Linked DNA regions of Funiculus sociatus GB2-C1. The protein of the gene in region 1 interacts with the protein of each later gene in a pairwise test. Links are inferred from orthologs where the notes say so. Each region holds a gene or a part of one and is shown in the gene's direction. Other genes may lie near its edges.

Region 1 (15,423 bases):
GCACTAACAAATCCACTGGTGGGTTATTCCAGCCCATTTGTCCCAAACTATCCAATCTCAGCTGAGTGTCCCATAGCTGAATGTAAGAATTGCTAAGTGAGCCAGACTTAAATTCTGCATGGGTTGCCAGGTGTACAATCCCAAAAGGGCGTTCACCGCGTTGCGTCTTGAGATTACTTAGAGTAAAAGCTTCGTCTAGGAAAGATTTACCACTCCAGCAAGGGCGATCGCTACTTTCTTTGCCTGTACAGGTGATGAACGACAACTCCGCAGGTACAGCAGGTAAAGCCGGTTTGTTCTGAAATTTCGCCGCCCCCATCGCCAGAACTTCCGTATCTTTGATATTTCGGTAACGGGTATCGGTTAAGCTGAGACTGGGCATCAGACCGACGCTGTAGCGTTCTACGAGAAATTTTTGACCATCGTGGAGAGCAGCTAGGGGTACAGAACGCAGCCCCATATCCGTGATGAATACTAGATTCTGGATGCCTCGTGCTTTTAAATCTGCTTCCAAGGGGGCTATTAGCCACTGATAAAGTTGCTGACCCAGAGGAAGGTATTTCTGACGACTGCTTTGTACGTTGCTTACTTCGGTGCTGAAGGCAAGAGCAGTTTTGAGGACTTGCGATCGCATAGCTGAAGGTATTTTCTTACGAATCGGTTCCCCCTGACCCGTCACCAGAATCAATTCCAGCTGATCTTGGGAATTTTGGATTGTAGAAACGTTGCATCTAACGCCTCTACAATTTTCCTCCTCGGATGCAACGTTTGCAGGCAAAAATACAATATATATCAGCGCTGGTTTTACGCCTGTTGCTGCTTCAATATTACGAACTGTCTTCTGGGCATCTTCCAGATTTTTGATCGAGGTATCCTCAATACCCATGTAATTTTCAAACTGGTTGGTAAAAGCCTTCTCCAAGGCAGAAATACTAGAATTATCTAAAACTGGGCTGAGGTTATCAATGCTGGCGGATAGGGTTGGTAATGGCTGAAGTTGGAAGTCGAGGAACGTTGTTGCCGCCCTTGCATCTGGTGTAAAAGTAAGGATCTTAATATCGCCCTGAGTGTACGCACCGGAAAAAGATTGCTGCGGCTTTATCGTATCATTTCCACTGGTAATGGCCCCTGCTGTGCCGTTGACGCTGGCATCTCCGACGACAAAGGGAGTACCGACGAGTCCGCCAGCGTGTCGAATCGTGATGTCACCATTCCCTGCACCACCAGCAGTGGAAATGCTGGCTTGTGTACCATTTTGATCTGTGAAGGAGTCAGTCGCCCGGAAAAATCGCCCTGTGGTGATATCAACATCGCCCCCCTTGCCTTGGGTGCCACCTTGGGAGTTAATTGAGACAACCTGGATGTCATTTTCCGGATCGAGGGTGACATCGCCACCGTCTCCCACAGTTGCACTAGAGTTTATCGCGCCAGTCTGAATGCGCGAACGTGCAGAGACAGTAACTTTCCCACCACTACTCAATCCTGAAGATGTTAGATTACCGCTTTGTACGGCGTCTCTGGTGCTGGTGAGGGTAATTTTGCCGCCATCGCCTGAAGACGCACTAGAGTCTAGATTGCCAGTAATCACCTGGTTAAGAGCAGAAATGGTGATATCCCCGCCACGGGTTGTCCCTTTTGAAGTGAGATTTTCGGTTTCTACAGCACCGCGATCGCTGGTAAGCGTAATATTACCGCCAATTCCTGCTGTACTGGAATCAAGGGAGCCTGTAAGAATATCTCCGGTGGCTTGAAAGTCAATTTCTCCGCCATTCGTAGCGCTACTAGAGTTAATAGTGCCTTGCTTAGTGTCAATGGTTGCGCCTGCAAGAGTGATTTTGCCGCCCTCCGTCTGTAGTGTACCGGAAATAGCGATCGCGCCCGGACTCTTCAGCTCAAAATTTCCGCCCCCAGTGGTAACAGAACTCGACAAATTCGCATTACTGGCATTCAGGATAAAATCTCCGCCACTGGTGTTGATACTGTTTGGTAGCAAAATATTGCTTGGTTTAATATCATTTCCTACCACAGTATCTGCTCCCTGAGCGGTAATATTTCCAGTGAAATTTACCACCCCAAAAGTATCAATTGTCAAGGCACCGCCGCCAAGTCCGGCGATAGAACCAAAATTTAATTTGCCAGTGGTAATGTTGTTATTAGCAGAAAGCTTAATTTCGCCACCAGTGCCATTATCAGCATCAGCATCAAAATTTCCGCTGTTGATACTTCCCGTTTGGCTGCTGAGGGTAATATTACCCGCATTGCCAGAAACAACAGAGTAAGAAGATAGTTTATCTGTAGTAATGTCGCCAAAGGCTGAAAGCGCGATCGCTCCCCCATTTCCACCAGAAGCAGTTTTCAATTCTCCGGTTGTGTTAATTGCTCCCGCCGTGCTATTGACATTGATATTTCCTCCGGTGCCATTAACAGAGAAAGAGTCAACTTTTGCAGTGGTAATGTTGTTATTAGCAGCGAGTTCAATTTTCCCCCCATTGCCAGAAACGGAACTAGAATTTAACGCGCCTTGAGTATTAATTGCTCCTTGAGTGCTAATGAGATTAATCTCACCTGCATTGCCAGCACCAGTAGCAGCCGAATTTAAGTTTGTTGTAGTAATATCGCTAGTTGCGGAAAGTTGGATTTTTCCCCCATTTCCTAAAACCGAACTTGAATTTAACTCGTCTTGGCTGTTGATTTGTCCTTGATTACTGATAAAAATAATATCGCCTGCATTACCTGAAACAATAGCGGCAGAATTTACAGCACCAGAGGTAATGTCGCCAATGGCAGAAAGTTCAATTTTTCCCCCATCGCCAGTCAGACTGCTGGAATCTAAAGTAACTGCGTTAGTGTCAATTGTGTTCCCAGCAAGAGTAATATTACCGCCATCAGTATCTAAATTTTTTAAAATATTCAGTTCTTCCGAACTCTTGATAAAAATCTCGCCGCCAGAGGTAGCTAAAGTCTCTGTAGATAAATTTAAGTTAACTTCTTTAGGCGCAGCAATATCGCCAATAGAGATATCTGCACCATTGTTATTTAGATCACCGTTAATGTTAACGATACCAGCAGTGTTGATATTCAAAGGGTTATCTACACTACTAGACAAATTGGAACCGAAGGTAATAGCGTCTGTAGTGATGTCACCTGTGTTGGAAAAAAGTGCGATCGCGCCTGCATTTCCCCCAGTACCAGTAGCCTTAACATAAGCTTGTACAAGATTGGTGGTTATATTACCATTAGTAGCATTCAGCGTAATATTACCAGCATTCCCCGCATTTCCAGAAGCAGTTTCAGCATTAGTTTGCAAAGCGTTTTTTATATTAATATCGCCATTAGTAGTTGTAAGAATTGCATCACCACCATTCCCAGCATTGCCAGTACCAGCAACGCGAGAAGCACTTTGCAGCAACCCATTTACGGTAATACCATTAGCAGCATTGAGAATGACAGCAGCACCATTACCAGCATTGCCCGAACCAGAAGAAATACTAGAGTAGGATCTAAGATTAGTGGTAGTAATGCTACCATTATTTGCTGTTAGTTGAATTTTTCCAGCATTACCAGCGGTTCCCGCATTAACTTCTGCTCTGGAGAACATATCTCCTGTGGTAATATTGCCATTACTGGTTGTAAAAGTAATGTCTCCTGCTGTTCCCCCTCCTTGAGTGCTAGATTCTACAAAGTTAGCATTAATACCGTTAGCAGCAGTGAGAGCGATCGCGCCTGCATTGCCACTAACAGAGTTAGACAATAATTGCAGAGAATCGATACTTCCCTGCGTACTTGTCACCTTAATTTCACCGCCAGTACCAGCTGTAGAAGCTGAGTTTAGTTGAGCAATAGTAATATCATTTTGTGCAGATACATCAATCTTGCCAGCTAACCCTGTGGAAGTGCTGGATACCAGCGAACCACCACTACTCATCAAAATGCTGCCATTGCTACTGTTAACGGTAATATCTCCCCCATTAACAGGTGCATTCGCCAGAATTTGGTTTGTATTTATATCAATATCGCCAGCAGCTTGTAGAGTAATATCACCTCCGTTACCAGTTCCTAAATTACCAGATGCTTGAATAAAACCTCCGAGTTGAATGCCCCCTCCGCTAGTAATGCGAACTTCCCCACCGGTCGCACCGGACAGCGAACGGGAATCAATGGTATTTGTAAGAACGTTGCCAGCCGCTTGAATAGTAACTACACCGCCATTCGCGCTGACCGACGAAGAGGAAGAATTTATAACGCCAGTATTAACAGTACCGTTTGTAGAATTGATGGTAATTTCTCCGCCAGCACCATTGCTACTGCTTGACTGAAGAATAGCTGAACTGGTATCAATAGAGCCGTTGACACTGTTAAGGCGAATAACTCCGCCTCCTATAGCTGAAGAAGTGAAAATATTTTGAGTGACAATTATATCTTTTCCAGCACTCAAATCTATAGAACCACCTGCTGTGCTAATACCTCTGTTGATGCGAATATCTCTACCTGCTTGAAAAGTAATTGACTCACCTAATGTTTGATTGGTAAACACTATCGGTGAAGTAAAAGGTTGCACGATAATATCGCGTTGTGCTTGCAGAAAAATATTGCCAGTCAGAGCAGTTAGGGCCGTATCATCAATTTGGAAATCAGTAACACCACCATCAATAAAAACAATTTGGCTGTCCGCTACTTCGGCATTATTATCAGGGTTTGAGTCATCAGGCTCAATAATAATATCTCTGGGATCGAGGAGTATTGTCCCATCTTTGCCCTTAATTGCAGAGACATTCACCCCACCGTTAAAATCTAGAAACTCTTTACCAGAGACTTCAACAAAGCCACCGTCACCAAAGTTAGCACCGCCACGAGCGCTGATATTGCCATAAAATCTAGTAACGTTATCAGACCATACAATAACGCGCCCACCATTACCATTGTTGTCAGCGTTGGCATTAATCAGCGAGTCGCGACTGACGTAAGTTCCAGAGGCATTCGGTACTGTACCTTTACCCTGATAATCGCCGCCAATTAGCACATTTCCGCCGCCATTAGTTCCAGAGGCGTTGATATTGGCACCAATTAACCCTACCTTGTCGCCCAAAACTTGTATTGTGCCACCAGTTGCACCAGATACATTTATAGTGCCAGATGCGATCGCTATCCCCCCTGCTTCTGGCACTTGAACGCCAGAACCCGTCAGCCGCACTTCTCCATTACTATTAACCGTCAATCCCGTAGCATTCCCTAAACCAGAACCCGTCAGCAGCTGGGGTAAAGATAAAGGATTAGGATTCCCTGCCCCTAACCCCCCGTCCCCAGCCCCCACCTCCAAACTCAGCAGATGTCCAGCTTGAGAGAGGCGCACCATATTTTCACCAGGCACCCCGGCTACGGTGATATTACCTCCCGGTGCCGACAACTGCCCGGTATTAACTACAGTGCCGCCTAATAAAGTTAAACTCTGTCCTGAATTAACACCCAATTGACCTGCATTGACAATTGCTCCCGGCTGTGAAACCGAAAAAGCAAAGGTGCTGGGTGTCCCGACTAAAGCAGCGTAGTTATTCGCCCCAACAGCCTTAAACCAATTGTCACCAAAACCAATACCAGTGGCGGTGATAGCGGTAAAAGATGCAGGCACGTTTAGCTGGGCATTGGCACCAAAAACTATGCCTGCTGGGTTCATCAGGAATAAGTTGGAGTTGCCGCCAGTAACTTGAATAAGACCATTAATAATCGAAGGATTGCCGCCGCTGACACGCCCCAAGATATTTTGAATAGATGGATGAGAGAGAAAATTGGCAATGTGGTTTTGACTCAGACCGAATTGGGTGAAACTGTGGAAGAGGTTCGCCCCATCCTGGGAGAGAGTGCCGCCAGTAATGTCGAAGCGAACCGAAGGTTCTCCTAAAAGGACATCGCCATTGGGTGTACTAACTGTGCCTGTCCCGTCTGTAGCTGGGATAATAGACTGGGCCTGTGCTGATATTGGTAACAGCATTCCTAGTAGCAGGGCGGGTATTGCCCACCGAATGCGATCGCCTTCAGCATTCTTCTCATTCCCTGTCAAAAACTGGAAATGGGACAAGAGAGGCTTTGGCTCCTTTTGTTGAGAATGATGCAAAATGTTAGTATTGCTTTTTGTCTTGGTGTGTGCATTAACCATATAGATCAGATTTTCCCTAAATGATTTTGTATGCTTAAACACGAGGACAAATTTCATTTGTCTTTAATGAATGTTTTCCCTGGAATTACCAGGAATCCGCAGATAGACTGACACTCTGTCTTTAGCAGATTCTTAAGAAAACTTAAGAGTGTTCTCTACCTTCTTATACGTGAGACAATGACTGCCACCCTGAAAGAATTTTTAGAAGCTTGCAACACTCTCTTGACGTTGCGTTTAATCGTGACTAGCAGCGCTGCTGTTTTGGAAGTACGGGGAACAATCCAAAAGCTTTTCTATGCAGATTTGCCTAAAGGCAAGTATGCCAATATGCACGCAGATTTATTCGAGTTTCACCTGAATATGGATGCCATCAAGCGGGTGAAATTTGAAACAGGTGAAGCAAAAAGAGGGAACTTTACTACCTACGCGATTCGCTTTTTAGATGAGAAAGAGGAAACAGCATTGAGTGCGTTTCTACAGTGGGGCAAACCGGGAGAATACGAACCGGGGCAAGTAGAAGCATGGGAGGCACTAAGAGAAAAATACGGAGAAATTTGGGAACCAGCACCACTTGATGCTGTTTAAAAGTTAGCTAATGGCTAATTGTTTGTTGCCATTCGCCATTAGCTAACGATAAATTTAACCTGACAATTAAATCTGCTCTACCGTGATATTACGAGTCTTTTGGAGTTGCTTCCTAGTTCTGGTGTTGCTGCTGTGGGGGGGCGAGGCACAGGCGGGAGTCTTAGCTGAACGTTTGGCACATTCCCACTGGGAAGGTAAGCCACCTGTCGCTGCTGCTGAGGGCGATTTAGTTTATCCTGACTGGATGGTAGGCACCTGGAAGGTCACGAGTACGTTAGTAGATTTAGTGGCACCCTTAGCACCAGAGATTCTAACACCAGGTTTTGAAAGTAATCGTCGCTATCTTAACCAACCTGTAAGTTTCTATGTGCGATTTAAACCAATTATTCACACCAGTGAAGGATTGTCAAGATTTTTTTTAAATCCCAAAAATAGCTTTAAAATTCCTCAAGTGGTTGCAGACCGGGCATTCAATGGGTTGAATATTGGTAGGGCATATTTGGGCGATCGCGCTATTCTATCAGTCAAAGTTGATCCCCATTCTCCCAATCGTCAGATTACCTCGTTGAGAGGCAATCGCCAGCTTGTCTCAATTGTCACTGGTTGCGGCACCGAGAGACCAGCGCCCGATAAATTCATTGCCACAGAACTTCAAGAGCAAATCTTTCGCGGCATACCCAGCCCTTATTTCAACACGGTTGAAACGACAACAGCTTATCATCGGCTTGAGTCATCTATTGAAGCCGATCAGGTGACAGCTGTTTATCTTTCACCTCAAGACGCTGATTATTTTAAAGCTCTTGAGCGACCAGTAGCACTTTACCGCTATCGGCTGGAATTAGAAAAGTCTCCCTGACGGTTGTATAGCGGTTCTAGTTTTTTGGCGGTAGGGACATGGCAATGCCATGCCCCACAAAATAGTGAGAACCCCTAAACTGCCCTAACAAAATAAAAAACCGTGGGAGTTGAGGTTCCACGGTTCTGAAGGAGTCTTATCTTAAAGTCATCATATAGGCACCAATTTCTAGAACAGTGCTGGTAACATTTTTTGAAACCAACTCGAATTGCGTGCAGTTAATTGCTCCCAATCCCTTCCTGGTCAATCTCGATCACATCTGCTCTACATACCGCTTCAACTCCCGCGCCATCCGCTTGATCCCCTGCTGTTCATCTTCCCGAATGAAGGGCAAAAACACCTTCGTCAGCAGCCCTGAGAAATTGTCCCGGTGAACGTATTTAGTCCGCCCAACACCAATCTCTTGCAACTCGAAAATATACTCATTCTGAAAACCGGGAATAGAAGAAACCCAAGCCAAGCACGTCCCAGACTGTACTAAAGTAACCGTAGGCTGAAACTCTGTCTCCTCCTCACCTGGATACCGCCGCAAAGAGAGGAAAACTTCTTGCCCCTGCTTAAATGGCGCATTAGGGTCTAAGTCAAATAAGAAGGTGTTCCATTTATGCCACTGCTGTTTTTGGAATAAAACTTGCCAAACTTTAGCTTTTGGAGCATTGATTTCAATTTCGGCATAGAAACTCGCCATGTCGTAGCAGCTGATCAGGTGGTGTAAGCGGGTACAATTGCAAATTTGTAGCTCCTTTAGGCTAGGAGCGAGTAAATTTTGGATGATTAGGGAATGGTGAAGAGGAAGACTCTTAACCATTCCAAATTCCTGAATCTAAAATCCCACATTCTCAATCCAAACTCTAAAATCTCAAATCTAAAATTCTTAACTCAATGGTAGAACTAACACCCAACTCTAGTTTCAGTTTAACGATTCGCCTCCAGATTCCCAACCGCGCTGGGATGTTAGCAAGTGTAACCGGAGCGATCGCGTCTGTCGGCGGTAACTTAGACCAGATTAGTTTGGTTGAACGCACCCGTCAGACGGTGACTCGCGAAATCACTGTCGATGCTGCCAGTACAGAACACGCTGAAAAGATTGTACAAGCGATTAAGCAGCTGTCAGATATCAAATTGATCGATGTCTACGATCGCACCTTCAATTTACATCGCAGCGGCAAAATTACAATCGAAAGCAAAATTCCCCTCAAAAGTCAAGGGGATTTAGCGATGGCTTATACTCCCGGTGTGGGACGTATTTGTATGGCGATCGCGCGAGACCCGGAACAAGTCCACACCTTAACTATTAAGCAAAACACCGTTGCCATTGTCACCGATGGTAGTGCTGTCCTGGGATTGGGTAACTTGGGTGCCGCCGCCTCCTTACCAGTGATGGAAGGCAAAGCGATGCTGTTTAAAGAATTTGCCGGAATTGATGCCTTTCCTATCTGCCTGAATACCCAAGATACAGATCAAATTGTGGAAACTGTCAAGAACATCGCCCCAGTTTTTGGCGGGATCAACTTAGAAGATATTGCCGCGCCGCGATGTTTCGAGATTGAAGCGCGGCTGCGGCAAGAATTAGATATTCCTGTGTTTCACGACGATCAACACGGGACAGCAATTGTCAGTCTGGCGGCTTTGATCAACGCCCTGAAATTGGTAAAAAAATCCTTTGAGGATGTGCGTATTGTAATTAATGGTGCGGGTGCTGCTGGGGTAGCGATCGCACGTCTTTTACAAAAAGCTGGTGCCAAGTCAATCTGGATGTGCGACTCCAAAGGCATTATCTCCACCAACCGCCCTGACTTGACACCAGAAAAGCGAGAATTTGCCATAGAATCTAGCGGTAACTTGGCAGATGCCATGAAACAAGCAGATATCTTCTTAGGTGTCAGCGCTCCCGGTGTTGTGTCGCCGGAAATGGTACGCTCAATGGCAAAAGATCCGATTGTCATGGCGATGGCTAATCCCATCCCGGAAATTCAGCCGGAATTAATCGCCGACGATGTGGCTGTCATGGCAACGGGACGCAGCGACTACCCGAATCAAATCAACAACGTTTTAGCCTTTCCAGGTGTCTTCCGGGGTGCTTTAGATTGTCGCGCCTCTACGATTACCACCACTATGTATTTAGAAGCCGCCAATGCGATCGCTTCCCTAGTCAAACCCTCCGACCTAGACCGGGAACACATCATCCCTTCCGTGTTTGACAAGCGGGTAGCCAGTGCCGTTGCTGGTGCTGTGCAAGCCGCCGCCCGATCTGAAGGGATCGCCCGCCGATAAGGGAAAAGGGGAGCAGGAGAGTCAGCAGATAACTCCTCTCCTCAGCATTCTTCAGTCCTCAGCCCTTTGTGGTTCAATCCACAGATAGACCTTCTGCAATGCAGAGATTGGAACAATAAGAGGAAATAGTGCTTTTTCGCCAAAAAAATAATGACCTTTAGTTTCTTTGACATTTTCTGGGTTATTTTAGCTGTATCCTCCTTCCTACCTGTATTGCAAAAACGCCAAGTTGCATCTCGACGAGTTCAATCCTTAAGAGAATTTGAGCGATCGCGTCGCAGCCGCGTGATTTTGCTAATTCACCGTCAAGAATCTATTAGTTTCTTAGGAATTCCTATATCTAGCTACATCAGCATCGAAGATTCAGAACAGGTACTGCGGGCAATTCGCCTCACCCCTCCCGAAGTTCCCATCGACCTAATTTTGCATACCCCAGGCGGCTTAGTGCTGGCAACAGAACAGATTGCCAGAGCGTTAATTCGTCACCCAGCGAAAGTCACCGTCTTTGTACCCCACTACGCTATGAGCGGCGGCACCATGTTAGCCTTAGCATCCGATGAAATCATCATGGATGCCAACGCCGTCTTAGGGCCAGTCGATCCCCAACTGGGAAATATGGCAGCTGCCAGTATTCTCAAGGTCATTGAACAGAAGCCGATTAGCGAAGTTGACGACCAAACGATCATCATGGCAGACCTATCACGCAAAGCCATCGATCAGGTGCAACGGTTTGTCCGCACCCTCCTCAAAGACGCTATTCCTCAACCAAAGATTGCTCCTGAAAACATCGAAAAAATTGTGGAAGCCCTCACCACTGGCCGCGTCACCCATGACTATCCCATTACAGTAGAGGAAGCCACGGAACTCGGTCTGCCAATTACGGTGGGGCTGCCAATGTCAATCTATAACTTAATGGAGTTGTACCCACAGCCGCAGGGCGGCCGTCCAAGCGTACAGTATATTCCCATGCCCTACGAAGGTGCGCCTGCTTTACCTGTCCCTAAAGGAAGACCACTGCCTGAAGATCCTCGGTCATAAAGATTTATCTTGCTGATGGCGAGGGACTGGGGCTAGGACTTGGCGCTGGCGAAGGAGTAGCCCCTGGTGTCGGTGAGGGACTAGGACTTGGAGCTGGTGAAGGAGTGGTATCCCTTGGTATTGGCGTAGCTCTTGGCAGGGGTGTTGGGGTTGCCGTTGGTGATGGCGTTGGTGATGGCGTTGGTGATGGCGTTGGTGATGGCGTAGCTCTTGGGGTTGGCGTTGGTGATGGTGATGGCGTAGCTGTTGGTGATGGCGTAGCTGTTGGCGTTGGTGCTTGGTCAACAGTTCCTAAGATTCTTTTTGCTTCCAAGTCGAGTCTCTGACGGACTGGTAACGTAGCGATGCCAGTTACAGGCAAATTAAACTGTCTCTGAAATTGCCTGATAGCTTCTTCGGTTCGCGGGCCATAAAACTGCGTCCGGGGCAAAAGGGGATTTGGCTTAACAACTAGGTTCAAGTTTGCCTGGAGAATTCTGACTAAATCAGCAGCCAAATTCTGCGTTCTCTCACCAGCTAGGCCATCAACTGGTGTAATTTTGTATCCCTGCTGAAATTCGCGGATAGCCCTGGTACTGGCTTCATCCGTAAGGTTATCTCCCAGAGTGACGTTATACCCGAAGCCGCGCAATACTGAGCGCATTTCAAGTGGCGTATAGTCGCGGCTTCTGTCGGCTAAAGCGAATTCGTAACTAACTAAGCTGGCTGTTATGCCGAGGGCAACGGCAGCCAAAGGCATTCCAAATCTACCCCACATACTTCAAACTCCTCACTCACTGAATTAAACGCGATCGCGAATTAAATAGTTACAGTTTAAGCCCAATTGGGAATCCTGACGCTAACCTTTGGTGAGTTGACAAATTTTTGGGTATTATTTGGTCTAAATTCTAGGAATGGTAATTGCGATCGCAATTAGCTCCCCGCTGTCGCGCCTATCCAATTTTCCGGGTCTATTTCGCTCCTCTTCAGCCTAAATCGTCAATCATGGATGAAGGATAAAGTGTGATAAGTCTATCAGTCGCAAGCGTCGCAACCCCACCTTCAACCTCCTTTATCCTTCATCCCTACCATGACCCCTCAAAAAATAGCAAATAGGCCCAAATCCCGCCGTCATCTGTGGTATGAACGTGTGATGGCACTTTTAGCCCTGGCTAACTTGGGCTTGGTCGCGTTTGATTTGAGCTATGTCCCCTTACGCGATTTCTACCTGCGCGAGTTCCGCAGCCTCACCCAAGTCTATGACCCAATCAAAGCTATTGAACCCCATCGAGAAACGCAGCGGTATCTGGAAACGGTAGAAAATCTCAAAGTGGAACTGCAAAAACCTACAGGGTTGCAGTCGCCAAGGGTCGAAACCTTGTTACAGGAACTACGCGATCGCAGCGTGGAAATGATTGAGACTAATCCATTTCAAGAAGCAAACAAAACAGGAACTCTCGAAAAAATCAAAAATCGGATGCGGCGGCGAATTGGCAACGACTCCGCCAAACAATCTTTCATAACTTTCTGGAGTTTACCCTACTTATCACAGGACTGGGAAAAAGAAATTGCGTTTTATAACCAAGAAATCCAGCCCTTAGTAGCAACCAATTATTTTCGTCAGATAGGAGAAACAGGTTATTTTGTTGACTATTTTTGGCTGATTGATATTTGGTTTATCATCCCGTTTGCCATTGAATTTTTGGCTCGTACCTACTACATTCACCGCACTCGCATCGGTTTAACTTGGATAGAAGCAATGCTGTGGCGGTGGTATGACATTTTTATGCTATTACCTTTTTGGCGGTTACTGCGTGTCATTACAGTTGCACTTCGCCTACACCAAGCCAAATTGTTAAACCTGGAACCAGTAAGGCTGCAAGTTAACCGAGGACTGGCGGCAAACTTTGCAGAAGAACTAGCAGAAGTTATCGTTATCCGGGTAATTAACCAGGTGCAAAGTTCCATTCGCCGGGGAGAACTTAGACGGTTGATTGCCAACAAAGAAGCTCGTCCATACATTGACATCAATAATGTTAATGAAGTGGAAGCGATCGCTACTTTATTAATGAAAATAACCGTTTATCAAGTCCTCCCAAAAATCCAGCCGGATTTGGAAGCAATTTTAAAACACAATATAGACAAAATTCTCCAGTCTTCCCCAGCTTATAGAGGACTCCAGCAGGTGCCAGGATTGGGTACGCTCCCCGCGCAAATAACTGAGAACCTGGTTAGAGAAATCTCCCAAGCAGCCTACCAAACCCTCACTTCCTCCCTGGAAGACGACCCGGTTGGCTCAGAACTCTCCAAACAGTTGATGGAACACTTCACCCAAGCCTTGGGATCGGAAGTGCAAAGACAGCAGACAATACAGAAGATTCAATCTTTACTTATCGATATGTTAGAAGAAATCAAACTCAACTACGTTCAGAACTTGTCCGAGGGAGATTTGGAACAAGTATTAGAAGAAAAAAGAGCTATCAGTCAAATTGTCAAGCGTTGATTAGGGAGTAGGGATTCGGGGGTTCACAGGCGAGACACCTGTGCGGCGGACTAGGGAAGAAGGGAACAGAAGAATTTTTTTTGTTGCCTTTTACATGATTGCCCTTTTCCTGACTCGCCACCAGAGTACAGCTTGCGTTAAAATCAACGTAGGGACGAATCCAACCGGATTCGTTGCAAGACTTCTTGGAATATAGTGTTCGCAGGAAGTGGGGCGGCACCCACTTTTTTTTGTTGGAGTTTTACAACCCTAATAGGGATTGGAACCTCCGCCCCGCATAAATTCTACAATGTACGGATAGGTCTAATGACTCATCCTCTGATTCCACAAATTATTGATTTAGCGACACCAGTAGCAGAAGACTTGGGCTTGGAGGTAGTAGGGGCGGTTTTTCACACCAACCAACGCCCGCCAGTGCTGCGAGTGGACATCCGGAACTGCGACACCGACACGGGACTAGATGACTGCGAACGGATGAGTAAGTCTTTGGAAGCTGCTTTAGATGCAGCCAATATCATCCCTGATGCGTATGTATTGGAGATTTCCAGCCCTGGGATTTCGCGCCAGCTGACCACGGATCGAGAGTTTATATCCTTCAAGGGATTTCCCGCGATCATCAAAACCTCCGAACCTTATGAAGGGCAGAAAGAATGGAGGGGACAACTAATTGGTCGCGATGAGAGCAGTATTTACCTCAACCAAAAGGGTCGGGCGATCGCTATTCCCCGCCAGCTGGTGAGCCGCGTACAGCTGGATGAAAAACGCTAATTGAAGGATTGCTAACTGCTAATAGCTAATGGCTAATTGTTCGCAAGCTAGGAACCATTAGCTATTAGCTATTAGCCAATGACAAATATTACTTTTGGAGGTTTTTTTTATGTCAATGGTTAGTCTGCGTGGACTTAAAGAGCTAATCGACAAAATTAGTACAGAGCGCAATTTACCCAAAAGTGCCGTGCAATCAGCCCTCAGAGAAGCCCTTCTTAAGGGCTACGAGCGCTATCGTCGCACCCAGAACCTCGACAAGCGGCACTTTGATGAAGAGTATTTTGAAAACTTTGAAGTCGAACTCGACACAGAAGAGGAAGGCTTCCGCGTCTTGGCTACCAAGACCATTGTGGAAGAAGTGACAAACTCGGATCATGAAATTGCCCTAGAACAAGTTCAGGAAGTAGCTCCAGAGGCGGCTCTAGGTGACACCGTGGTTCTGGACGTCACACCAGAACAAACCGAATTTGGTCGCATGGCGGCAATTCAAACCAAACAAGTGTTATCGCAAAAACTGCGAGATCAGCAGCGCAAACTCGTTGCTGAAGAGTTCCAAGAACTGGAAGGAACCGTCTTACAGGCGCGAGTGCTGAGATTTGAGCGGCAATCTGTAATTATGGCGGTCAATAGTGGGTTTGGTCAGTCAGAAGTGGAAGCCGACTTACCGAAGCGGGAACAGCTGCCCAACGACAATTACCGCGCCAATGCTACCTTCAAAGTATTTCTAAAAAAGGTACGGGAAGGCCCAGCGCGTGGCCCTCAGTTACTGGTTTCTAGAGCCGCCGCAGGGTTAGTAGTTTATCTATTTGCCAACGAAGTACCAGAAATTGAGGATGAAGTGGTGCGGATTGTGGCAGTAGCGAGAGAAGCCAATCCTCCCTCTCGTCATGTAGGCCCCCGCACCAAAATCGCCGTTGATACTTTGGAGCGCGATGTAGACCCCGTGGGAGCCTGTATTGGCGCTAGAGGATCGCGGATTCAAGTGGTAGTAAATGAATTGCGGGGCGAAAAAATAGATGTGATCCGCTGGTCGCCTGACCCATCTACCTACATTTCTAATGCTCTTTCGCCCGCACGAGTCGATGAGGTGCGCCTTGTAAACCCAGATGCTCGTCAGGCTCATGTTTTGGTGGCGGAGGATCAACTAAGTTTGGCGATAGGTAAAGAAGGTCAGAATGTCCGTCTAGCAGCGCGATTAACAGGTTGGAAAATCGATATTAAAGACATTGCCAAGTACGACTACGAAGCCGAAGCCCGGAATATAGCGGC
Region 2 (15,375 bases), on another replicon or contig:
TGATCTTTAAAGCTGTTAATTTCCTCAGATAGCTCTTGGCGGCTAGAAGCCCGGAGTAAATAGCGGTTAATGAACCAAATTGTATATCCTAGACCAATCAGATTCAAAGTCGAATCTAGCAAAGGCAAGTCATCAATTGCATCCAGCAAAGCCAGCGTCAGCTTTAAGGTAATCAAAGATGCAAAAATTAGGCCAACTGTAATTAGCGGTCGGCTGTATGACTTGAAAAAGTTGCCAATATAATTTGGCATCTTATCTAGAAAATCAGCAATCTTTTCCCCGACCTGCTGCCATTGAGAATTAAAGTTTTCTGTGGATAGCCTTTTTTCTCCTAAGGTTTCTGAGTTTACCTCTACCTCAAGCTTGATGTTTTCAGCTTCTGCCGTATCGTCGGAGCGCGAAAGTTCAGGATTCATATCAATTTTTGGGAATGACAACAACTTGATGCGTTAATTACGGCGGCGATTGTTCTAGTTCTGGCTTGTCTTATGAAGATTGCGAGGTTAATGCTGCGCTTGGAACTCATTATCTACTAAAATGATGAAAATCAAGCATTTTAAAGCAAAATTCACTGAACAACCTTGTTCTGTCGCCGCTCTTCAATACTCTCATCCATAAAAATAGCCGAGTATTGCCATAACCGCCTCTAGCATTGGTTGTAGCCCCTGTAAAAGTAACTTAGTTTATGATTCATCTGAGTAAGGCAGCAGCTAGCGAGATTAAGCGTCTGCAATCTAAGCGTCACAACTCCAAGAATCTCCAATTCCGTTTGGGAGTTCAAAGTGGTGGTTGTTCCGGAATGTCCTACACTCTAGGATTTGAAGACGTTGTGACCCCAGGCGATCGCGTATATGATTGCGATGGGATTCAAGTGGTGGTGGACGAGCAAAGCCTAAATTACATCAACGAGCTCACCCTGGATTACTCAGAGGATCTTATGGGTGGGGGGTTTCGCTTCCACAACCCAAAAGCCAAAGAAAGCTGTGGCTGCGGTAACTCTTTCTCAATTAATGAGCCGGTCACAACCGACAGATAAAGCACCAAACTCCACAAATTGACACAAAGCCATTAATGGTGCTAAACTCAGAATTTGTCTGCATTCGGTTCAACTAAAGGCTCTGTAAATCCCGTAACTCATGCCCACAATCCAGCAGCTCATCCGTAATGAGCGCCTAAGTACAAGCAAGAAAACTAAGTCGCCAGCTCTCAAGAGCTGTCCGCAGCGTCGGGGTGTCTGCACCAGAGTATACACAACGACACCAAAGAAACCTAACTCAGCTCTCCGGAAAGTAGCAAGAGTTCGTCTGACTTCAGGCTTTGAAGTAACGGCGTATATCCCCGGAATCGGTCACAACTTGCAAGAACACTCCGTGGTAATGATTCGGGGTGGCAGGGTTAAGGACTTGCCCGGAGTTCGTTACCACATTATTCGCGGAACACTAGACACGGCAGGAGTAAAAGATCGTCGTCAAGGTCGTTCTAAGTACGGCACTAAACGGCCTAAAGAAGCTGGAGCGAAGAAGTAAGCTTTGCCAAAAGCTACCATGATGGTGTTTGAAAAGCCAAACTGTTCGCAGTTGTGCGATCGCACTTTCCTTAGCCGCGGGAACATCCCTCTCTCGTGCTAAAACTGGGATGAAACCCAGACAATAATGGTAGAGTTGGATAAAGTATGTTTTAACTGGATTCTGTGCGATGAGAAGCATCAGAGATGTTATAGAAGCGTAGAGTCACACCTGATGCGGTAGAGATACCAACAAAAGCTAGGGGGTGTGAATCCAGTAAAATATATCTGAATCCAGGAAAGATTGCTTCGTTGTTGGCAACGAGGCAAAAAGAAATTAACGCGCTGGGGACAGGACGTAACTGTTATGTATGGGCGAATTTTACTCAATGTGAAATTCCCACAGTACACTTTCCTGAACCCACAAAGAGGCTTGTTAAACAAAAAATCCCATCAAGAGGCGCGTCCATTGGGATTTAAGAAATTCTGCATTTTATTCATTGAAGGCTTACTATGTCTCGTCGTACCGTAGTTAAAAAGCGTCCTGTTCCCCCCGATCCAGTTTATAACAGCCGCCTGGTCAGCATGATGGTGCGGCGGATTATGAGAAGCGGCAAGAAATCCATAGCTTTAGGGATTATCTATGACGCACTGAAAACCATCGAGGAAAGAACAGGTAGCGATGCTTTGGAAACTTTTGAAAAAGCAGTTCGCAATGTCACCCCTTTGGTGGAAGTAAAAGCGCGTCGTGTGGGTGGTGCTACATACCAGGTGCCAATGGAAGTCCGTGCTGACCGAGGAACAGCCTTAGCGTTGCGCTGGCTAATTCAATTTTCCCGCTCTCGTCCAGGCCGCACAATGGCAGGCAAACTGGCAAATGAGTTAATGGATGCTGCTAACGAAACAGGGAACGCCATTCGTAAGCGGGAAGAAACGCACCGGATGGCAGAAGCGAATAAAGCTTTTGCACATTATCGGTACTAAATACGGACTCGCATCCATCAAAGGTGAAAACCTTTAACAAAGTATACAATTATAAACAGAGAGTAACGCCCGCATCCCATGCGGCACAGATAAAAGGAGGTAACTGTGGCACGTACCGTCCCGCTTGAAAGAACACGCAATATCGGAATTGCGGCCCACATAGACGCGGGCAAGACAACAACAACAGAACGGATTCTGTTCTATTCAGGTATCGTTCATAAAATTGGTGAAGTACACGAGGGAACGGCTACCACTGACTGGATGGAGCAGGAGCGGGAGCGGGGCATCACCATCACTGCTGCCGCTATCAGCACCAGTTGGCGGGATCACCAGATCAACATTATTGACACCCCAGGACACGTAGACTTCACGATTGAAGTAGAACGTTCCATGCGGGTATTGGATGGCGTGATTGCCGTGTTCTGCTCGGTTGGCGGCGTGCAGCCTCAATCTGAAACTGTATGGCGACAGGCAGATAGATATAAAGTTCCTCGGATCGCCTTTGTAAACAAGATGGATCGGACTGGGGCGAACTTCTACAAAGTTTATAGCCAGATACGCGATCGCGTCCGGGCAAACGCCGTCCCAATTCAAATTCCCATCGGCGCTGAAAACGACTTTCGGGGAATTGTAGACTTGGTTCGGATGCGAGCCTACATCTACAAAGACGACCAGGGAAAAGAAGTTGAGGACACTGAGATTCCCGCCGATCTTCAGGAAGTAGCCGAAGAGTACCGCACCAAGCTCATCGAATCCGTAGCAGAAACCGATGATGTCCTGACGGAGAAGTACCTCGAAGGTGAAGAACTAACCGAACAAGAAATTCGGACGGCGTTGCGTAAAGGCACCATTGCAGGCACAATTGTCCCGCTTTTGTGCGGAAGTGCCTTTAAAAACAAGGGCGTTCAGTTGCTATTAGATGCAGTGGTAGATTACCTACCCGCACCTATTGACGTTCCCCCAATTCAAGGGCTATTACCAGACGGCACCGAGGTCGTTAGACGCGCCAGTGATGACGAGCCTGCGGCAGCTTTGGCTTTCAAGATTATGGCAGATCCCTATGGACGCTTGACGTTCATTCGGGTATATTCCGGCGTAATCAAAAAGGGCAGTTACATCCTCAACTCCACTAAGGGGAAAAAGGAACGCATTTCTCGCTTGATCATTCTCAAAGCTGACGAACGGATCGAGGTAGATGAAATGCGCGCTGGAGACTTGGGCGCTGCATTGGGTCTGAAAGACACCTTTACAGGCGATACCATCTGCGACGAAAACTCACCAGTGATTCTGGAGTCCCTGTTTATCCCAGAGCCAGTGATATCCGTAGCAGTGGAACCCAAAACCAAGCAGGATATGGAAAAGCTCTCCAAAGCTCTGCAATCCTTGTCTGAGGAAGATCCAACTTTCCGAGTCAACATTGACCCAGAAACCAACCAGACAGTAATTGCGGGGATGGGCGAATTGCACTTAGAAATTCTCGTAGATCGAATGCTGCGAGAGTTCAAGGTAGAAGCCAACGTTGGTGCGCCGCAAGTCGCTTACCGCGAAACCATCCGCAAACCCGTCAAAGCTGAAGGTAAATTTATCCGTCAGAGTGGTGGTAAAGGTCAGTACGGTCACGTAGTGATTCAGGTGGAGCCTGGAGAGCCTGGGACTGGGTTCGAGTTTGTCTCCAAAATTGTTGGGGGTATAGTACCTAAAGAGTACATCGGCCCAGCAGAACAAGGGATGAAAGAAGCTTGCGAATCCGGCATTGTGGCTGGATATCCCGTGATTGACCTGCGGGCAACTATGGTGGATGGGTCTTACCACGATGTAGACTCCTCAGAAATGGCTTTCAAAATCGCTGGCTCAATGGCTATTAAAGAAGCCGTGATGAAGGCTTCACCAGTGCTATTGGAGCCTATGATGAAAGTTGAGGTAGAAGCTCCTGAAAACTTCCTTGGGGACGTGATGGGAAACCTCAACTCTCGTCGCGGCCAAATTGAAGGCATGAACTCGGAACAAGGTGTTACTAAGGTGACAGCGAAAGTTCCACTCGCTGAGATGTTTGGCTATGCGACGGATATCCGGTCGATGACTCAGGGTCGGGGTATCTTCTCAATGGAGTTTAGCCATTACGAAGAAGTTCCTCGCAACGTGGCTGAAACCATCATCGCCAAGAGCAAAGGGAACGCATAATTAGTCTGCGGTCAGTTGTCAGTTATAGGTAGCTTGCCAACTGGCAACTGACGTCAGGCACCTTGCCTGGGGCTACCAACTGACAAAGGAAAAAGGAAAAAGGAACACGTAACACATGGCACGCGCAAAGTTTGAACGGACTAAACCCCACGTCAATATCGGCACAATTGGTCACGTTGACCACGGCAAAACAACCTTAACTGCTGCTATTACCATGACCCTGGCAGCAATGGGTCGGTCGAAAGCAAAGGGTTATGCCGACATTGATGCAGCGCCGGAGGAAAAGGCTCGCGGGATTACCATCAACACCGCTCACGTTGAGTATGAAACCGAATCTCGCCACTATGCCCACGTAGACTGCCCAGGTCACGCGGACTATGTGAAGAACATGATCACGGGTGCAGCTCAAATGGATGGTGCCATCCTGGTAGTGTCAGCGGCAGATGGCCCCATGCCTCAGACACGGGAACACATCCTCCTCGCTAAGCAAGTTGGCGTTCCCCAGCTAGTTGTCTTCTTGAATAAGCAAGACATGGTGGACGATGAAGAATTGTTAGAATTGGTGGAACTAGAAGTCCGGGATCTGCTGAGTTCTTACGAATTCGACGGTGACAATATTCCCATCGTGTCAGGATCGGCGCTACAAGCGTTGGAAACCATGACTGCTAATCCCAAGACCACACGGGGAACGAATGAGTGGGTGGATAAAATCTACCAGTTGATGGATGAGGTAGATTCCTACATTCCAACACCAGAGCGGGATATTGACAAGCCCTTCCTAATGGCTGTAGAAGACGTATTCTCGATCTCAGGTCGTGGTACCGTTGCTACTGGTCGTATTGAGCGGGGTAAAGTAAAAGTTGGCGAAACCGTTGCACTGGTGGGAATTCGCGACACTCGCAGCACAACCGTGACTGGGATAGAAATGTTCCAGAAGACCTTGGATGAAGGTATGGCAGGCGATAACGTCGGCGTACTGCTTCGGGGTCTCAAGAAGGAAGACATTGAGCGGGGTATGGTGCTGGCTAAGCCTGGTACAATCACTCCTCACACTCTATTTGAGTCAGAAGTCTATATCCTTCAGGAAAAAGAAGGCGGTCGGAAAACACCGTTTTTCGCAGGCTATCGTCCTCAGTTCTACGTGCGGACAACCGACGTAACTGGAACCATCAAAGCCTTTACAGCAGATGATGGTACTGATGCCGAGATGGTAATGCCGGGAGATCGCATCAAAATGACCGTTGAGTTAATCAACGCGATCGCTATTGAGCAGGGAATGCGCTTCGCTATCCGTGAAGGTGGCCGCACCATCGGTGCAGGTGTCGTTTCTAAAATCCTGAAGTAGGATTCTGACAAACAAATAAGGAGCAGAAAAGCAATTGCCTTTCTGCTCCTTATCTGTGTCGCTTAAATCAAACTTTCTAATTTTCTGGCTGGGAAATTAGGTTTCATTCATAAGATACAATCTCGAAGGCTCTAGCTTTTACCAACTACTTTGAACCTGGAAAACTGAAAATGGCAACTATCCAACAGCAAAAAATTCGCATTCGCCTTAAGGCTTTCGATCGGCGTTTGCTGGACACATCTTGCGAGAAGATTGTCGATACGGCAAACCGGACACAAGCTACAGCAATCGGTCCTATTCCCTTACCGACGCGGAAGAAAATTTACTGTCTCTTGAGATCGCCTCACGTTGATAAGGACTCGCGGGAACACTTTGAAACCCGCACCCACCGCCGCATTATTGACATTTACCAGCCTACCTCGAAGACAATTGACGCTTTGATGAAACTGGATTTGCCCGCAGGCGTGGATATTGAAGTCAAACTTTAATAGGGTTTACGCACGTCAACATGCTGTAGGGGCATGGCAATACCATGCCCCTACAACAGAATCAGGCATTCACTAATTAACTGCGTAAGTCCTGTTTAACAGTTTGTCAGTTGTTAGGGACGAGTTGCAATTATTCCCTAAAATTAGACTAATGACTATCTATTGGCCCTTTAGAGTAACCTCTAAAGGGCTTCGTAGTTGGGATTCTGGGGAGAAATCGGTTAAAGTAAGTAAAGAATCACACTTACCGTGAACTATAGGGACAATGGCATCCTCTTCCTCAATCGCAGTTCGAGAACTTCCCCTTTTTCCACTGCCCGAAGTGGTGCTATTTCCAGGGCGACCCTTGCCACTACATATTTTTGAGTTTCGCTACAGAATTATGATGAATACGATTCTGGATAGCGATCGCCGCTTTGGGGTCTTGATGTGGAACCCAGTTCAAGGTAAACCCGCAACTGTAGGATGCTGCGCTGAAATTATTCACTTGCAGCGTCTTCCAGACGACCGTATGAAAATATTAACCTTGGGTCAGCAGCGGTTTCGAGTTCTGGAGTACGTCCGCGAAAAGCCCTATCGAGTTGGTTTGGTGGAATGGATTGAAGACAATCCGCCAGAGAAAGATTTGCGAAGTTTGGCTACAGAGGTCGAACAGTTGCTCAGAGATGTTGTGCATCTCTCAGCCAAGTTGACTGAGCAAGATATGGAACTTCCAGAAGACCTGCCAACTCTCCCTAGAGAATTGTCTTTTTGGGTTGCCAGTAATCTTTACAATGTAGCAGCTGAACAGCAATCCCTTCTGGAAATGCAAGATACAGCAGCACGTCTGGAACGCGAAGCGGAAATTCTCACCTCTACTCGCAATCACCTGGCGGCTCGTACTGTACTCAAAGATGCGCTGAAATAGTATCAGTGAATTGCTAATTGCTAATGGCAATAAACCAAATCGCAATTAGCAATTCTGTCTAAATCCGAGCTTCTTTTTGCCAACTAAACCAGCCGTACCAGTGACGGACAGCCAGCCATACGGCGGAAAGTAATCCTGCTAAGCTAAGCGTTAGGCCGCTGTAAGGCACTAATAAACCAAAAACGGGCAGGACTGCACCGGAAATTGTGCAAATCAGCGCAGCTAAGGAAGCTCGACGGTTGTTTGCACCTAAGCCCCAGGATAAAGCTAACAGAGTTAGAGAAATTAACGTCCACGCCAAGGGCGCACTTATTAAGCGGCTGAGATAAGTCAAAGTTAGTAAGCAAGCAAAGAAAACGCCGCCTGCGATCGCTACATTTTTTAGAGTCATTGGTAGCGACAAATACAGCAATAATATCCACCACAGAAATAACGCTGGTGCTAACAACAGCAGCCGTGGCAAAATTCCCGTATTCCGAATTGGGCCTGTCGAGGTAAAGACACCAAAGGGATTTTGTACAGAAACATTGTCATCAAATACCCAGGTGAAACGAGTGCCTTGTCCTTCGCGTTTGCTTTCAGTCGGGAGAATCCCACTGGCAAAATCAGCGTCAGGGAAGGTAGAGAGAGCTGTCAAGCGAAAGTTGGAGAGCAACTGACCATTAGCACTATAAACCCAACGCGGCCCTCCTTGAGCCTTGTAGGCGACTTTGAAAGTAGTTTCCTGTCCAGGTTTCAAGTTGAAAGGAAAACCATAGTCACCAAGGTTTCTCTGTTGAAGCCTAGTGCCATCCCGCTCTACCTTAAAGCCTTGTAGCAGCGAGTAACCGTTAGGCGGCGGTATTTCAAAGAAAAAATTCTCAATATCGCTGAGCTGGTTGACTACTTTATATTCAGCCGTGTAGTCTACTCGGTAAATCGCCCGCCGATCTTGAACGTCTTTGCTTTGGTCAAGCTCTACCTGAATTTGCGAGCCAGCTAGCGTCAGGAAGCGACTAACCTCTCGCGTATCCTTTACCCGGACGATTTTTCCATCAACTTGAGTGTCGTAAGCATACGGCTCTTGGATCGTGTAGCGCACTTGGGGCGCTGCTTGCTCTAGCCTATCCCCAGCAACAGTTTGAGCCACTTGAGTCACCTTTGCCTGTTCCCAGTTGTGGTAACGATTGCCTAAAGTTGAGGTAAGAAAAAATCCTCCCACCAGCAAAACTAAGACTAGGGCTAGATGCTGCAATCCTCTAAGTAATTGGGAGTATAGCAGTACCCATTCGCCAATGAAAATAGATTGTTCTGGCTGAACTCGACGTAGGGAAAAACTCAACAGAGCGATCGCAATTCCCAAACCGCCGACAATGAATATTAATGTGGGGAACATCCCAAGCAGCTGTCCCCCAAATTTCATTAGCTCAGCCGGATGCGTTAAATCGGGCAATCCGGGAATGCCTTGAGCAGATGGAAACATAGTTGTAGATTTGTAAAGACGCTTGTAGGTCGCGTCTGCTTTGAGTTTTAGAGACTACAATTTCATAACTAGAGTTTCCCTATTGACACAATAGAATAGCTACCAAAAATCTTCAGCGTTTCGGTGTAAGCTGTTAATTCTTTTAAGGCAGATTGAACAGAAGCTTCTCTGGCATCAGCTTCTAGGTCAGTAAAAAAAAGATAGTCACCAAGACTTCGCTTTGTCGGACGAGATTCAATTCGGCTCAAGTTAATCCCTCGACTGGCAAACACTTCAAGCGGCTTAACCAGCGCCCCCGGTACATTAGCGGGAACGCTAAAAGCTAAACTGGTATGACTGCCGCCGCCGGAAGGTTGTAAACTCAGTACCCAGAACCTGGTATAATTATCGGGATAATCATTAATAGGACAGATGAGAATTGGTAGGTGGTAGAGTTGGGCAGCTCTAGAGGATGCGATCGCTGCCGCAGTTTTATCCTCGCCCAAATACTTTAGCGCCTCTGTAGTCGCATTCATCGGCACTAGCTGCACAGAGGGCAGAAACCGCTCCAGCCACCCCTGACACTGAGCTAGAGCCTGGGGGTGGGAATAAACTGTCTTTATTTCCTCCAGAGTTTCCGCTCGCGACAACAGGGCATGAGAAATTGGCAACACATGAGCCTGTTGAATTTGCAGCTTATCCAATTGCCAGAGCGTATCCAGCGTTGTTGTCACGCTGCCCTCTACAGAATTTTCTACAGGCACGACTGCCACATCAGCCTGTCCCTGTGCCGCTGCTCGCAGCGTCTGAGCAATGCTGGGACAAGGACATAACAGCCCTTGCTGTCCCCTTTGGTTAAGCCAATTTACATAAGCCAAGGCAGCTGCTTCTGCGTAAGTGCCTGGTGGCCCCAAATGTGCAACCGATACGACCATTAAAGCTAGCCCTCAGTTTTCCGCAAGAGTTATTCTGACAACGTTTTAACCTTTATCAGTTACCAGGTGTCAACTACTAAGTCCGTCGCTGGGGATAGGCTGCTGGATCTAGGTTAAACCCAATAATAGTCTCTACTTGTGATGCCTGAGAAGGAGGGAAATCAACTACATAAATTTTTATCATGACAGAGCGATTCAATTAATGCACAGTTTCCTTTCAAAAGCTGTAGCAGCGGAACAATCGAAATCCCCTGCAACTTTTTTAAGAACCGTAACGTAAAATTAACTTATCCTGCGTACAGAATTACATTCTGTTACCATCCCCTCATGCAAACTCAATTTGTTGCCTCCCAATCTGTTGAAATTGCTGTTCCGGAACAACCTGTTCCAATTCAGCATTATCTGCGCCAACCTCAACGTCTAGTACAAGCTCTAGTTGACCCCACTCGAATCGAACAACTCAGCGAGGAGATTTTCCGCCTGAAAATGCGCCCGTTGAGCTTTATGGCCCTTTCACTTCAACCAATTGTAGATATGAAGGTGTGGGCAGATGCAGATGGGACGGTTCACTTAAGGTCTACACGTTGTGAGATTCGCGGCATTGAGTATATCAACCAGCGCTTTGCGCTTAACTTGGTTGGTAAGCTTTCTCCCTGTCAAGTAAACGGTACAACTCATCTCAAAGGTAGAGCGGATTTAGAGGTCAAAGTTGAGTTACCGCAGGCTTTTTGGTTCACGCCTAAAGCTTTTATAGAAGCTACCGGGAATGGTTTGCTCAAGAGCGTGCTGTTGACTATTAAACAACGATTGATGTATCAACTGCTATCAGACTATCGCCGCTGGGCTAACACTTGGAATCAGCAGACACCCCCGCCTCAAGTTCCGGTACTGCCCGCAGACAGCCCTTCGGCTTAATAAATTGAGGCTGAACCTCCTTATTTTAGTTCCTAGGCTGAGACTGGGAACTAAGAGAAGAGGGGGAGGCTCAGCCTCCAGAGAGGATATAAACTCAAAATCTACAATTTAATATCAACTCGGCAAGGACTGAAAGACCTCCGATGGAAGCGCGAGGGGCCGTGTTGTTGTAAAGCAAGTATATGGTGAGCGGTGCCGTAACCTTTGTTCGCTGTTAAGTTGTAGGCGGGGTACTTCGCTGCCAGACGGATTATCAGGTCGTCGCGCCACACTTTAGCAACAATGCTGGCGGCGGCAATTACCAATGATTTTTCATCACCCTTGACTAGATTCTGTTGTGGGATTGGCAAGTCTGGAAGCTGCCACTTGCCATCAACCAGACAAAGCTCTGGTTGTATATTCAGCTTGATTACAGCCCGCTTCATCGCTAACAAGGATGCGTGGAAAATATTAATTTGGTCAATTTCCTGGTTGGAAGCATAACCAATTTTCCAGTCTAGAGCGATCGCTTGAATTTGTGCCGCCAGTTTACCCCGACGATAACTAGACAACTGCTTGCTGTCTCTTACCCCAGCGGCTGAAAGTTCAGCAAAAGCAGACTTTGGTAATATTACAGCTGCCGCCACCACTGGGCCAAACAAAGCTCCGCGCCCAACTTCATCCACACCAGCAACCAGTTCCCAGCCACCGAGTAACTCTGGCAAATCCGAGAGGTTAAAATTTGGTTTGCGGGAAGTCTTAACGACTGCGCCTTTTTCTACCACTTGCTGCACCGACACGATACGGAAGCTCCTTAGTAATTAGTCACTGGTTATTAGCCATTAGTCAGTTGCCATCTTAAAAGTTGTCAAGTTGAAACGAAGTCTTTTTCTAACAACTTTCCAACCTTCCAACCTTCTTCCCGCCAACCGACTAATGGCTAACCACTAACTTCACCCTTTCTCAAGCCTCTGTTGCAGAAGACCGCCGCCGCCTCCGCCGCCGAACTGGAGACTCGCCACTGTCTGATTCTGATTCTTCACTGGGGGATGCAGAGTCAGATGCGATCGCGTCTGGCTCTTCTGGGGCTTCGTCTACGACAGGTGTCACTTCCTCTATCTGTCGTTGCTCCTCGTCTGCTGTCTGATATTCCATTTCATCTACCTCAAATGCGGAGGGTAGATAAGATGTATTATCGTCTTCGTCAGACTCAAAGGCAGAAGTCTGTGTATCTCTTTCATCTTTCGCCGCCTGGATTGAGGAAGCGATCGCTTCCGTAGACTGTGACTCTCCAGGCAAAGTAATCGACACTATCGCCGATTTCGGATTTTTCACTTCCCGCTCTAACAGCACCAACGGAGAAATTCCCATCAAAGCATAAACGTCCTGTTGCTCTGGGGTCATTTCAATTGAAACAATCTCCGGCGGTTCAATTTCCTGTCTGGAAGGCTTGGGACGCTCAGGTTTCGGCGAGCGACGGACTTCTTCCACAACGGGTAGAGGCGTACTTCCCCCACCTATATATGTCTCGCTTTCGCGGATTGGTTCCGGTTCTGCCACCGGAGTTGCCCGGAAATGATTCACTATAGTCGGAGGAGTCGAAATCCGAATAGGAGTTTTTGGGGTTAATTCCTCCTTTAATGGAGGTTCACCTACACGACGGCGGCGACGACGGCGATTATTATTTACCCCCCGCTCCTGATAACTGGGATGATTCATCAAATCCATTGACTCATCATCATCGTCAGCGCCTAAATCTAAAGCTTCGCTGCGACTTTCAACGGCTGGCAAAGGTATTTCCCTAATTCCGACTTCATTTCGGTAGGGTAACGTCCGTGCTTCCCTAACAGGTGTCGGCGAGGGAGGTTCGGCAATTTCTCCTCCATTTTTGTTAGCAGACTCACCCGGTAGGCGAACCATATGCCCCAAACCGCCACAACTAGGGCAGGGCTGACTAAACAACTCGTAAATATTTTGCCCTTGCCGCTTGCGAGTTAATTCTACTAAGCCGAGTTCGGAAAGTTGAGCAATTTGTGGTCTAGCTTTGTCTGCCTTCAGTGCTTTGTTGAAGTGTTCCAGCACTTGCAGCTGATCTCGCCGTGCATCCATGTCAATAAAGTCAACAATGATGACACCAGCGATATTTCGCAACCGCAGTTGACGGGCTATTTCTGTCGCTGCTTCACTGTTTGTCCACAGCACAGTTTCTCTTGCAGTGGCAGAACGGGTGAAGGAACCTGAGTTGACATCAATCACCGTTAAAGCTTCCGTCAGCTGGATAATGATGTAGCCTCCTGAAGGTAAATCCACTCTAGGTTTGAGGGCTTCTCGAATGGCTGCATTGATGCGGAAGTATTCTAAGATAGAAAGGCGCTCGCGGTGATGGTCGATTAATACTCCTTCCGGCGACTTTCCTCCGCTCCAACTGACTAAGTATTGCTTGACTCGCTTAACTCCGGTGTGGGAATCTACGACAATTCGATTTACTTCCGCACTGTACATATCCCGCAAGACGCGCTGAATAAAATCATCGTCTCGATTTAGCAGCGCTGGCGCTCTAGTGGAGTTTACTTCTTGTTGAATCGCTTCCCACTGTTTTTGCAGTGTCTCCAAATCTTCTATGATGGCTTCTTCCGAGCGTCCCTCGGCTTCTGTCCGCACTATTAGCCCCATGCCAGCAGGTTTAATGAGAACGGCTAAGGCTCTAAGGCGGTTGCGCTCGTTTTCGCTCTTGATTTGCCGCGACAGACTCACACCCCGTCCGAAGGGCATCAATACTACATAGCGTCCAGGTAAGCTGATATTGCCTGTGAGCCTGGGGCCTTTGTTGCCGGTCGGCTCTTTCATTACTTGAACCAGAACTTTCTGTTGGGGTGCCAGTAGTTCTGTAATCGCACCAGCGGAACGTTTTAGCCGCAGGGGGCCTAAGTCAGTAACATGGATAAAGCCGTTGCGTTCGGCATCCCCAATGTTTACAAATGCGGCATCTATCCCAGGTAAGACATTTTCAACAATGCCCAGATAGATGTCTCCGACTTGGTGGCTGCCAGTAGCAACGACAAGTTCTTGAATTTGATCTTCCCAAAAGACGGCAGCAATCCGATGCTGCTCCGCGATAATAATTTGCTTCGGCATTCAATTTCCTCAAAAATTCGTAGCAAGTTTAGGCACAACAGAGAATCGGAAAGCAGAAGGCGGATTTAATTCCTTTTTCTTCCTTCTTCCTTCCTCGTTGATCCTTTCTAGGCGCCTCTCACTTTTGCTCAAAGAAATAACGGTGTAAGCCAGAAACTCTCTTTCGGTCGATTTGGTTTTACCTTCTGATTCAATGTGACAGGGGATAGATTCTAAACCCGCCCCTACGTAGAGAGAATAAAGGTGTGTTAACCCAGAATCACTGATTACAGTGACAGACATCCCTTGTAAACTCTTCCCCGATTGCATTTTTTGCCAGTGCCATGCCTTTTCAAAAGGCTTGAACACTGGAATTTGCCCAAAATGAACAGAAAGTCTCTCTCAAAAGCTATCTTGCGCGATCGCTTCCATTTCAGGTTCACTCTTAGGGGCAACCTGATAGATCCTCGATCCGCAATTGCTTCTATTGTGATGTATTATATCGCGCTGTCACTCCGATCAGACTCAACTTATGGGTAGTTGCACTCGCTTTAATTTTGGTAGTCTCAAGGACTCTTGACAAGGGAGAAGGTGAAAAGAAGATTCTCCCTTGTCCTATTGTCTCCCTTCATTGCGTTTGTTTACGCAAGCTGAAAATAGTTGCGATCGCGTGTTTTGCTACAGCTTCTATCTCAGATGCCGTATTAAACCGTCCAATTCCAAACCGAACCGAGGCGTAAGCTAGTTGTTCTGAACGTCCCAGCGCCGTCAGAACATGGGAAGCAGACACATTGGCGGCGGTACAAGCCGATCCGGAAGAAACTGCTACCACTGGCTGCAATCCTAGCAGCAGCGCCGCTCCATCCACCCCTTCTACACTGATGTTAAGGTTTCCTGGTAGTCGCTCTTTGGGGTGTCCGTTCAGATGAATTTTTTCTACCTGACTGAGTTGTTGCCAAAGGCGATCGCGCAACTGGATGAGGCGTTTTGTCTCTGATACCATGTTTACCTGCGCCAATTCTACGGCTTGGGCAAATCCGACAATTTGAGGTGTATACAGTGTACCAGAGCGCATTCCCCGCTCATGTCCACCTCCATGCAGCTGCGGTGCAATTTGGACTCTGGGGTTGCGGCGTCTGACGTAAAGAGCGCCAATACCCTTGGGCCCATAGACTTTGTGGGCAGTCATTGACATTAAATCAATGTGCATCGCCTCCACATTCAGAGGTATTTTGCCAATAGCTTGAGCAGCATCAGTGTGGAATAGTACCTGATGCTTGTGACAAATTGCCCCAATTTCTGCTAAAGGCTGTATGACACCAATTTCATTATTAGCTGCCATTACGGAAACTAAAATTGTGTCGGGACGGATAGCTTTTTCCAGTTGTTCTAAATTAATCAATCCATCACTTTCAACTGGGAGAAAAGTAATTTCAAAGCCAAGAGTTTGCAAATATTTACAAGGGTCCAGAACCGCCTTATGCTCGGTTGCCACTGTAATGATGTGTCGCCCTTTGCTAAAATTAGCTTCCGCCACACCTTTAATAGCTAAATTGTTCGCTTCCGTCGCGCCGCTAGTAAA

Evidence for each region.
Region 2: the proteins of rimP (region 1) and rpsL interact in binary tests that used the Escherichia coli proteins (3 or more experiments, as listed by UniProt). The link is inferred for Funiculus sociatus GB2-C1 from one-to-one orthologs.

What each region holds. Positions count from the first base shown.
Region 1 is NZ_JAMPKJ010000066.1:8,592-24,014, forward strand. What follows is about bases 12,609-15,423. They hold rimP (ribosome maturation factor RimP), read left to right. Parts: upstream 12,609-13,692; coding sequence 13,693-14,154; downstream 14,155-15,423. Other genes in these bases: NDI42_RS23350 (hypothetical protein), read left to right, coding at 12,609-13,386; nusA (transcription termination factor NusA), read left to right, coding at 14,264-15,423. Also shown: NDI42_RS23315 (CHAT domain-containing protein), read right to left, coding at 1-5,986; NDI42_RS23320 (ChuX/HutX family heme-like substrate-binding protein), read left to right, coding at 6,329-6,736; NDI42_RS23325 (DUF6816 family protein), read left to right, coding at 6,858-7,592; NDI42_RS23330 (SRPBCC domain-containing protein), read right to left, coding at 7,846-8,400; NDI42_RS23335 (NAD-dependent malic enzyme), read left to right, coding at 8,475-9,866; NDI42_RS23340 (SDH family Clp fold serine proteinase), read left to right, coding at 10,017-10,904; NDI42_RS23345 (peptidoglycan-binding domain-containing protein), read right to left, coding at 10,909-11,661; more of NDI42_RS23350, read left to right, coding at 11,974-12,608.
Region 2 is NZ_JAMPKJ010000087.1:4,174-19,548, forward strand. What follows is about bases 65-2,831. They hold rpsL (30S ribosomal protein S12), read left to right. Parts: upstream 65-1,136; coding sequence 1,137-1,526; downstream 1,527-2,831. Other genes in these bases: NDI42_RS25910 (CAAD domain-containing protein), read right to left, coding at 65-416; NDI42_RS25915 (HesB/IscA family protein), read left to right, coding at 686-1,036; rpsG (30S ribosomal protein S7), read left to right, coding at 2,018-2,488; fusA (elongation factor G), read left to right, coding at 2,594-2,831. In the rest of the region: more of NDI42_RS25910, read right to left, coding at 1-64; more of fusA, read left to right, coding at 2,832-4,669; tuf (elongation factor Tu), read left to right, coding at 4,785-6,014; rpsJ (30S ribosomal protein S10), read left to right, coding at 6,185-6,502; NDI42_RS25945 (LON peptidase substrate-binding domain-containing protein), read left to right, coding at 6,768-7,409; NDI42_RS25950 (hypothetical protein), read right to left, coding at 7,468-8,871; pheA (prephenate dehydratase), read right to left, coding at 8,940-9,785; NDI42_RS25960 (DUF1997 domain-containing protein), read left to right, coding at 10,113-10,700; NDI42_RS25965 (ribonuclease HII), read right to left, coding at 10,802-11,404; rne (ribonuclease E), read right to left, coding at 11,643-13,814; NDI42_RS25975 (hypothetical protein), read right to left, coding at 13,824-14,162; NDI42_RS25980 (cysteine desulfurase family protein), read right to left, coding at 14,422-15,375. UniProt on the Escherichia coli protein: With S4 and S5 plays an important role in translational accuracy. Interacts with and stabilizes bases of the 16S rRNA that are involved in tRNA selection in the A site and with the mRNA backbone.